2 regions of the Neobacillus sp. K501 genome follow, and region 1 is predicted to be linked to the other one. Evidence: riboswitches for the same ligand, from Rfam matches in the RefSeq annotation. Region 1 holds a riboswitch; the other holds the start of a gene.

The links. A riboswitch is a leader RNA that binds a small molecule or an ion and turns the genes downstream of it on or off. The one in region 1 is predicted to bind cyclic di-AMP.
Region 2: it holds a riboswitch for cyclic di-AMP, as region 1 does, so the genes downstream of both, ACWM35_RS17165 (APC family permease) here and ACWM35_RS10700 (TrkH family potassium uptake protein) in region 1, are expected to answer to the same signal.

The regions. Positions count from the first base shown of each region.
Region 1 is NZ_JBSLYA010000003.1:571,101-576,594, forward strand. It holds gene ACWM35_RS10690 (helix-turn-helix domain-containing protein) at 1-538, opposite strand, end outside; gene ACWM35_RS10695 (DinB family protein) at 1,160-1,645, opposite strand; gene ACWM35_RS10700 (TrkH family potassium uptake protein) at 1,984-3,330, opposite strand; cyclic di-AMP (ydaO/yuaA leader) riboswitch at 3,439-3,623, opposite strand; gene ACWM35_RS10705 (hypothetical protein) at 3,786-4,313, opposite strand; gene ACWM35_RS10710 (hypothetical protein) at 4,328-4,567, opposite strand; gene ACWM35_RS10715 (FAD-binding oxidoreductase) at 4,641-5,494, opposite strand, start outside.
Region 2 is NZ_JBSLYA010000007.1:274,544-280,037, forward strand. It holds gene ACWM35_RS17140 (DoxX family membrane protein) at 86-592, shown strand; gene ACWM35_RS17145 (hypothetical protein) at 642-872, opposite strand; gene ACWM35_RS17150 (hypothetical protein) at 1,023-1,472, opposite strand; gene ACWM35_RS17155 (nucleotidyltransferase domain-containing protein) at 1,719-2,510, shown strand; gene ACWM35_RS17160 (bacitracin ABC transporter ATP-binding protein) at 2,549-2,662, opposite strand; cyclic di-AMP (ydaO/yuaA leader) riboswitch at 2,782-2,928, shown strand; gene ACWM35_RS17165 (APC family permease) at 3,078-4,904, shown strand; gene ACWM35_RS17170 (NCS2 family permease) at 5,042-5,494, shown strand, end outside.

The DNA.
Region 1 (5,494 bases):
GGCAGCCGAAGTAAGCTTCAAGTGATTGTATATCGCCCATTGAGTGTGTAAATTCGACAGATTTCGCCATCAACTTTTGGCCTGTGCCCCTACGTCCAAGCTCCAAAAGAAATGCCAGAGTGATTCCAACCAGCATCGGTGGACCTGGTTGCTCGGTATACAACCAATCTAGTTCAATTGTACAGTTCTCACCTCCCTCGGTGATACGTAAGCTTTCAGGGGGACACATTTGTTTGTACCGTGCCATTCGTTTTAGAGCGTCACGGTAGTCACGAGCATGATAAGTAGCTAAGACTGTGGGTGGAAAATGCGCTGTTTCAAAGACGGTCGTAAGCTTGATAATTCCTTTGGCAGTGTCATCAATGAGATCGGAATAAGCCTGCCAAATCGCGAAATATTGGTCGGTAGTGACAACTGGGTCAGTAATAATGGTGAGCGGTAGTCGTGCTTTTCGAGCAACTTCGTGGGGGGCAATCCCTAATTGATGTATGCCTGCCCAAAATCCTGCTGGGATTTTAATACGAGTATGAGACTTCATAATGGGTCCTCCTTTAGCTATCTACACATTCACTAGTTTTGGTTGTGATAGTGTTCTGCCTAGTTAACGGGACAGATATTATATTACCTATTCAATATAGCCTTGTAACTAGCAAAGGGCGACATTTTACTAGCCAACTACGTCGAATTAATCCGTTAGTAATAGGCACCAATAACGTAATGAAGCTGCCGTTTATACAGGCAGCATCATTAAAAGACACCCTAAATAATCCCAATTACCTAAGTGGTTTAAATTTGTTTTAATGTTTTTATTTGTACCTACACTTCAGAAAGCAACTCATTATAATCTTGTGCTTAATTGATCTTAGCATTAAATTCAATTTACCTGGTATCAATATGTCTATACTCACTATATGACCAGATTTTTAAAAAAAGCTAATGACGATTGTTCAACTAAACTCCCCTTTTGTTCAATAAGAAAAGGCCACCAATTTGGCAGCCAGATCTTCGAGTAACGCCCCCATTTGTTTAAGTACAATACTTCACAAACCCTTTTTGCTCCACAAAACAGTCCTGAAATTGCCAATGGAAAAGGCGATGCCACTTTAGAGCATCGCATCGGTTAATGAACAGAAACTAAATAAATTAATATCTATTTGAATTATTTTTTCGAATAAGAGGAAAGCCCCCGACCGATAAGGTTTGCAGAAATGGGCTTTCTTCCCAATTCTCTTGCCCAAATTGATAATTGTCCTATATGGTGAATTTCGTGAGCAATGGCATGTCGCATAACTTCACCCCAAGTATCCGTTACAATTCTTCCATCTGGCAGGGTATCGTAAAATAATTGATTTTCCATACTAGCATCCCAGTTGTTCACAAAGTTCTCTACTTCTAAATGAAATTCTGCGTCCAATTTTCGAACCTTGTTCAAGCTTTTATAATTATCGAAACTCTCCTGAAAGTCAGTTTTACCCTGTAAGATACGTATCCAACTCCACTCGACGTCAACAATGTGGAAAAGTGTTTGCAATATACTTCCCATTCCACCCGTTCGTTTTTGCAAAAGCTCTTCTTCACTTAACTCTTCACACCAACGATACCAGTCTTCTCTTACCATCCAGTTATATCTAAAAAGTGTTTGCAATAAAACCCCTCCGCAATAAGAAAATAAATTAACCGTAAAATATACTTTAGGAATATTAAAAAACCTTATTTAGTATTACAAATTCAACAGACAAAGTATAAATTCCTTGTTCAACTAAACTCCTTTAGTTCAAGAAGAAAAAGCCACCGAAATGGTAGCTTGATCTTAAAGGTGTTGAGTAGAAGGGCAGAGTCTATGGACTTATAACTCAACAAAAAGGCCGTTAATCCTGCATGGATTTACGCCCTCGTTACTATAAGCTTTTCTGGGTCACCTGAAGACCAGCCCAATTGTTATCGTTGAGGGACTGCCACTGCAGTCCCTTCCTTCGTTTTTCCCTAGCCAATTAATATTTTTTCCTCCGCATATCTCACCTTGGCTTCTTTTCGATTATATAAAAGCGCAAAAGCCATGGTTAAAGGTCCAAGCCTACCAATAAACATCATAATGGTAATCAAAACTCTGCCAAAAGTAGATAGTTCGGGAGTGAAATTTGCAGACAAACCTACTGTACCAGCAGCTGAAATCGTTTCAAATAGAAGTATACTCATATCAGCATCTTCGGAAAAAGTTAATAGGAAGAAGATGAGGAAGATAAAAAACATCCCTGCCACAACAATCGATAATGATTTATTAACCAATTCCCACGAAATTCTCCTTTTAAAAATATTTACTTCATTTCGATTCGTAATCACAGCCCAAAAAGCGAAAATGATGATGGCGAAAGTTGTGACTTTAATACCGCCTCCAGTAGACCCTGAAGATGCACCAATAAACATTAAAGCCATCATGAATACAAGGGATGAAAGGTTCATCGCCCCAATATCAATCGTATTAAAGCCTGCAGTCCTTGTTACAACGCCTTGAAAGTATGATGCCCATAGCTTATCTCCGAACTGCATATTTCCAATAGTAGCTGGATTGCTAAATTCTGAGAGCAAAATGACTAAGGGTCCTAAGATGTTTAATATGAGTGTCATAAGTAGTGCCACTTTTGAATGTAAGGATAATTTTCGAATGGATTTTTTAAAAAAGAGATCGAGAATTACTGTAAAACCAATACCTCCCGTTATAAAAAGGAAGGTGATCATTATATTTACAGTGGGATCACTTACCCATTTACTCAGATTGTCCGGTTCAAGACCAAACCCAGCATTATTAAAAGCAGAGATCGAATGGAATATTCCATAGTAAATGGCTTTCGTCAGCGGCATTTCAAATGACCAACGAATGGCTAAAACAGCTGCACCCAATAGTTCCACAATAAAAGTGATGAAAATGATCCGTTTTACCAGGCTAACAACTCCCGCAAGAGAAAAAACATTTAATGATTCTTGAAGTAATAAACGTTCCTTTAGTCCAATCTTTTTACCCAGAATAATAAACATAAATATTCCTGTGGTCATAAATCCCCAACCACCAATTTGAATCAAACATAGCAGAACGATTTCTCCAAATAATGTAAAAGTAGTTCCCGTATCTACTACCGCCAAACCTGTTACACAAACCGCAGAGGTCGCCTCAAATAAAGCATCAACGAAACTAAGTCCACGTCCCTCTTCATGTGTGGCTATTGGTAGCATAAAGAGTAACGTACCTAATAATATTAGGCTTCCGAAACCAATAACAAGTATTTGGGCAGGATGCAATTTAATTAAATTCCCATTTCTTTTTAACAACTTCAAAATAGACTCTCCTTTTTTATTAAATAATTTTAAAAGGAAAAAACCACGAAGAGAATATCTCTACGTGGCTACTTTTTGCATGATAAAAAATATGCCAAAACACGATGATTGATGTCTCTTCAAACGCTTACGAGGTTAGCTGTCGGACTCGGATCTGAATGTAACCCTACCAAGAAAGAATGCGTAAAACATCTTTTCTTAAGATTCACCCCAAGACAATAGTTTATGAGTGATTTTAACTATTGCCAAGTTGGTTCCCCCGTTTCCTAAACGGAATTAAGCGATAATAATATATTTTTTATGAAGAAATCTTACTCCCAATCATACCTATTTGTAAAGAAATAATTTAAAATGCACCCATTAATTAAAAGTAACTGAATAAAATACTGCAAAAATCCTTAAATCTCCCCCAACTTATTATTCTAATTATATATAAATCCCTTCTTCTCCCTATTTTAATCGGTGCTATCCTTCTTTTTCACAAAAAGAAGAAATCCCAGCCCGCAAAGCAATAATATAACCCCGAAGGCCGTAATGAAGACTAACGGGGAGATGATTTTTATAAATGAGAGCCCTACCATGATGACCCCTACAAGAAGATAGTGATGGATGGCGTGTAACCGAAAGGTATGCTGCTCGATATGCCAGGCGTGATGGTAACCTTGCAAGAATCCGAGACAGACCTGAAAAAGCAGAGCCATATAAGGAAAAGTTTCGAATGAAGTTCTTAAATTGCCTACGAATAGATAAACACAACCCATCCCAAGGTAAACAAATGCGATTGAGGAATGCTGCGTAGGCTTCTTTCCAGCTTGGTGGATTCGATATCCAAAGGCCGCACTAAAAGAAAAAGCAGCAAACAACCAAGTAAATAAAGTAAAGGTCAAGGAGGCTTCTTTTAACCAAAGGATATAATAGGGAAATATCACAACCTGACCGACCGAAACTACCAAAGGGACATAACGTTCACGCAATAATTTCATCCTAGGCTCCATCCTTAAAAGTAATTTTCATAAAAGATGTTTCGAAAAACACCATTGGGATCTCTTTTTAATTTTTCTTCAAGAAACGTCTCCCAGTTTGGATAAGCCGTACGAAACTGCTCCTTTGTTTGATAAGGATAATACGGGAGATAATAGGTCCCTCTGTGCTTCAGAGTCAAATCTGTCCACTCTTGAATCATGACTTTCGCATCCTCAATCTCTTTATCTTTTAAACCATGTTGGATTAAAATCACGAGTCCCAACATATCTTCATTGGCATAATTTAAAGAAGTGTAATCGTCCTTTACCGAATAACGAACGGTGATGTTATGAATTTAAAAAATCTTCCTCTTTATCATTTGCGGGGAGAATTTTCTTTAAGTCTCGAATATATTCATCAAATCGATCGACTGGAATGAAGAACTCCTGCAGCACTTCTACCCGGCCAGGTTGAGTGAATTCCATAAAGGCAGAATTTCCACGCATGACATTATTGCGGGTTACCTCTTCTCCCTCGAGGGACTTCATCAGCCTTTTTTGATTTTCCCAGAAAAGATCTTCCAATCCCCCGCCTTGTCGGCCAATATCCAGTGCCAGCTTGCCAATCCGGGCACCATGTTCTTGTTTTAGCGGTGTTTGATGATCCTCTTTTCCAGTGTTCTTGTAATCTATTACATACATTTCGTTCAAAAATGATTTCGGGGCCACACTGACTCTCGCATAATGCATCGCTGCCTCCTCTTCCCTCAGCAGTTTAGTAAAATAGGCTTCATACTCACTTGTTTTGATTTCCTTTGTATGGATGGTGTAAGTGTCATTTTCCGTTAATTCAAGTGTGACATCCAAAATGACACCGAATAATCCATAACCACCCAATACATACTTCATCCAATCTTCTGAGTCTTTTCGAGTAACGGTTTTGATCTCCCCTGTTGGAGTCAAGATGGTCATTTCCTTGACGGTTCCTGCCATGTGCCCAAAACGGATATCCCGCCCATGTGCATTTACGGAGAGTGATCCACCTATCGTGAAAATCGACTGGGACTGGGTCACTTTAAGTGCGAGCCCGTAAGGCTGAACCGCTTCTTGAACATCTTCCCAGGTCGCCCCGCTATCAACTTTTACCGTTTTTTTCTGTTGATCGATTTCAAGGACTTTATTAAACGTCTTCATATCTAATA
Region 2 (5,494 bases), on a different contig from region 1:
ACACCCTGCCCATGTTAATAAAACTTTGTATCTAATATAGTAAAAGTAACAAAAACAAATAATTTTTCGAAAGGCGGAATGGATTATGTTTAACAAATTTTTAAGAGAAAATAAGATCTCTGCAGCTATTTTAACCGTTATTCGTTTATATCTTGGATATGCTTGGTTCACAGCAGGTTTTCATAAAATTACAGGTGGCTTCGACGCGACAGGATTTTTAAAGGGTGCCGTTGGTAACCCAGTAAAAGGTCCAGATGGAAATATGGTCTACAGCTGGTATGTAAGTTTCCTAGAAAACTTTGCGATTCCAAATGCTGATGTATTCAACTTCATTATTCCTTGGGGTGAAACGCTAGTAGGTTTAGGACTATTATTAGGATGCTTAACAACTGCAGCAATGTTCTTTGGTTTAGTGATGAACTTCAGCTTCTTCCTGGCAGGAACCGTATCTCATAACCCAACTGACATCTTCTTAGGCTTCATCATCTTGGCAGCAGGTTACAACGCTGGCCGTTACGGTTTAGACCGTTGGGTAGCTCCATACATCCGCAAAACCGTCATGAAAGATAACACGATAAAGCATCATGTATAACAAAAGAAACCTCCTCAATCGATTGTGATTGAGGAGGTATTTTATGTTTTTAATAAATATTATCTTCTTCACTGCTTTCAAAACCAGTTCGTTCTTGGTACCAATTTGTTACTTGTGTAAGTATGCAGTAGACGAGGAAAAAATTCATTGCCCAAACGTTTAGGAATGGTGCCAAGCCTCCAAAATCGATACCATGATATCCTTTTAACTTAATGACAATCATTGATTCTATAAAAATTAATACAAACCCAAGTACACTAGCTACAGCCATCCTAATCATTTTTTCCCCTCCATAAGCTTCTATTAGGCTCGTAATATCTTCTAACGATAAATAGTGACATTTTTGTGAACATCTATATTCCTATTATATTCCAATTGAATGAAAAACCACAACCAAAATGAACAAGAAATTAAAAGGAAGTGAGGGAATTTACGACTTACCCTTAATACGGGATATGGTGATCAATAAGGTCAAGGAAGAGAAATATATCAGAAAGGTATAAACATTAACAAACAACGTATTGGTGTATTGATTTAACCATGGATAACGATAAATCCGTGAATCGGCATTCGTGGGGGTTCCTCCTAATTGCTGGACAAGTTCCTTCACAAAGAAAGTTTCTAAAATAATTGATACGATTAAGAGAACGAGCGCACCAGTTAAGAGGAAGCCCCAAGTTTTCGATTGAAATTGTGCTTCCCTTAATCTTACAAACCATTCAAAGCCAAAGAGGGAAAAGGTTAAAATCACGAAGGGAAAAAGTAGAATAACGGGATTTCCATTACCAGAGAATACATCAGGACCAAAGGTAAATTCCTTTACCATTACAATGGATGTCAAGCATAACAAGAAATAGATGATTAATTGCCTAGATAACAACATCAACACCTCCCGTTAATCAGAATTGCGCAAGCGCCATGTACTGTGGCGACAGGCATAACCCCTTATTGTTTATATATTCAATAACTAGTGCGTTATTCTCAGATCCTTGATCTGAACATGTTTCATGTTGGATTATCGTGATATTTTGTTTTCATTTACATTCCTGTAGGAAGAAAACTTTATGGGGCAATTTTTTTTGGTTTCACCCATAATAAAGATATTGAATATACAGGGGGTTTTTCAATGAGAGAACATATTCTAGAAGTACTTAAACAAATTGAACTCGAGTATGAAGTGAAAATTCTATTTGCCTGTGAATCCGGCAGCCGAGCCTGGGGCTTCCCATCAAAAGACAGTGATTATGATGTCAGATTCATTTATGTCCATAAAACGGACTGGTATCTTTCGATTGACCAGATGCGCGATGTGATTGAGGTTCCGAAGCATGATAAAATTTCAATCCCGATGGATGACCTTTTAGATGTAAGCGGTTGGGAATTGACGAAGGCGTTAAAGCTATTTCGCAAATCAAACCCACCGCTGTTGGAATGGCTGCATTCGGATATTATTTATTATCAGGAATACTCGACGATTGAAAAATTAAAAGAATTGGCAACCGACATCTTTGCTCCACCTTCGTGTATCTATCATTATTTAAATATGGCCAAAGGCAACTATAGGGACTATTTACAACGTGAGGAAGTCAAAATAAAAAAATATTTCTATGTCCTCCGGCCGATTCTTGCAGCCAAATGGATTGAAAAATATTCAACTATTCCTCCAGTCGATTTTACAGATTTGCTCGGAGATATCCTCCAAGCAGGCGATCTAAAAATGGCCATTCAAACGTTATTAGAACGGAAAATTGCAGGAGAAGAGCTAAACCTAGAGCCTAAGGTTGTCGTGATCAATCAATTTTTAAATGAGGAAATACAGCATTTAGAGGATTATGCAAAAGAAATTAAGATGGACATTTCTAATCCAACCGAACGTTTGAACCAATTATTCAGAGAAACCTTGAATGAAGTATGGTAACCATAAATAAAAAGAGGAAATCGAGCATGATTTCCTCTTTAATCCTTTTCTTCCGATTGTTCTTCATGGGGCTCCCCATATAGTTGATTAATTTCCTCTGTTATTTCATCTAAAAATTCATCAGATAATAACGGACGATTTTCTTTCGTCATATTCATTTTCCTTTCGTATTTAATACATCATCAACATGTCCTTTTTCATAAGTTTTATTCTTTCATAAAAAATTCATTTACTTTTTGAGAATACAGGAGTAATATAATCACAGTTTCAAATTTCTAAATCGCTGAAACCATACGGTACGGGGGAACCATTTACGCGGATTATTTTTTATAATCCAGGGGTGAATCCTTTTTAAGGTAGGGCTACTCAATGGTCCGAATCCGACAGCTAACCTCGTAAGCGTTATATGAGAAGGAAGGTGGAGCTTGTGACGCTTGAAAAATAATGTGTCTACAGGTCTATTTACTGATGACTTGTAGGCACTTTTTTTATTCCTGAAATTAATCTCTTTTAGACTTTTTTGGGAAACATAACTAACAAACATAACTAGCAGGCGGTGTATTTATAATGGTTTCAGCCATTAAAAGGTTTTTAATTGGAAGACCTTTGAAATCCCATGAATTAGGGGAACAAAAAATTAATAAAACGAAAGCATTAGCAATTCTTTCTTCTGATGCGTTATCATCAGTGGCCTATGGTCCTGAACAAATACTAATCGTGTTGGTTACATTAGGAGCAGCAGCCTTTTGGTATTCCGTCCCTATCGCAATAGGTGTATTGATACTATTAACAGCTCTAATATTGTCATATCGCCAAATTATCTTTGCTTATCCACACGGAGGCGGAGCTTATGTAGTATCTAAAAGTAATCTAGGAGTTAATCCAGGCTTAATTGCTGGGGGCTCATTATTGGTTGACTATATCCTTACTGTTGCGGTAAGTGTGTCGGCTGGTACGGATGCAATTACCTCCGCTTTTCCTAATTTACATGGCTTTAATGTCGAAATTGCGATAGTATTTGTTATTCTTATTACAATATTAAATCTAAGAGGTGTAACGGAGTCAGCTTCGATATTAGCCTATCCGGTATACTTATTCGTATTAGCCTTGTTTATTTTAATTGGTGTTGGTATCTACAATATTGCTACCGGACAAGTGACACCTGAACTGCATACACCAATTGGTACACCTGTGGCTGGAATCAGCCTGTTTATCCTTTTAAGGGCGTTTGCTTCTGGAAGCTCTGCCTTAACTGGAGTTGAAGCTATATCCAATGCGATTCCTAACTTCAAGGATCCAGCTCCTAACAATGCCGCTAAAACATTAATGATGATGGGCTTATTGCTTGCGATCCTTTTTTCAGGAATCGTTACGTTAGCTTATTTTTATGGCATCTCGCCGAGAGCTGAGGTAACGGTGGTATCACAAATTGCAGAGGAAGTTTTCGGACGAAACTTTATGTACTTCTTTATTCAAGGAACAACAGCCTTAATCTTAATTCTTGCTGCTAATACTGGATATTCTGCCTTCCCATTGCTGGCGGTTAATCTTGCTAAAGATAAGTTTATTCCAAGGATGTTCCTTATTCGCGGGGACCGATTAGGGTACTCAAATGGAATCATTATCCTTGGAATTTCATCGATTTTACTGATCCTTGCTTTTCATGCAGAAACAGAGCATCTTATTCCTCTTTACGCAGTCGGCGTGTTTGTTCCATTTACATTGTCGCAAACAGGAATGATGGTGAAATGGCTTAGAGAAAAACCAACCGGTTGGATTCCAAAATTTATCATCAATACAACGGGAGCCTTGATTAGCTTTATCGTTACATTAATGTTCTTTTTAACAAAATTCTCGCAGGTATGGTCGATTTTAATTTTCTTACCAATTATTATCTTTGTTTTTCACCGGATCAAAAAGCATTATGATGCGGTTGGCGACCAACTCCGGATTACTACATGTGAGCCGGCTGTACCGATTGAAGGGAATGTCATCCTAGTACCTGTTGCTGGTATTACTCATGTCGTAGAAAACACAATAAATTATGCTAAATCCCTTTCCCCAGATCAAATTATTGCCGTATACGTTGCCTTTGATCGAGAAGAGGAGCAAAAGTTTGAGGAAAAATGGAAGAAGTGGCAGCCGGATGTACGACTTGTGACATTGCATTCTCACTATAGAAGTATCATTAACCCGCTGACGAAATTTATTGATATTGTGGAACATAAGGCGAGTGAATCCAACTACAAAGTCACAGTGGTCATCCCACAATTTATTCCTAAAAAAGGCTGGCATAATATTCTTCATAACCAATCTGGGGTCCTGATTCGCACCTTATTGCTGTATCGAAGAAACGTAGTCGTCACGACGGTTCCTTATCACTTAAAAAAATAATATAAGCTATTTTGTGGCATCCCTATATTATGGGATGCTTTTTTTGTATAAATAAAATAATTCCCTCTTGAAAAAACAATAGAAAACGAATATTATTATTAAGTTATTAAAAAACGTTCGTGTTTTGGAGGAAAACCATGTTTAAACTCAAAGAGAACCATACTAATACAAAAACAGAACTGCTTGCCGGTATCACTACCTTCTTTACAATGGTTTACATTGTCGTGGTAAACCCAGTTATTTTAGCAGATGCTGGTGTACCATTCGAGCAAGTTTTCACGGCAACCATCATCTCAGCCGTTATCGGAACACTTTGGATGGCCTTGTTTGCCAATTACCCCATTGCGATTGCACCAGGAATGGGACTTAACGCCTACTTCGCCTACTCAGTCGTCGGTGGCCACCAAAATATTGCCTATGAAACAGCCTTTGCTGCTGTTTTCGTTGCCGGCATCATCTTTGTAATATTGTCATTAACACCTTTCCGGGAAAAATTAATTGATGCGATTCCTGAAAACCTGAAGCATGGCATAACTGCGGGAATTGGATTATTCATTGCGTTTATCGGCCTCAGACTTACTCATATTATT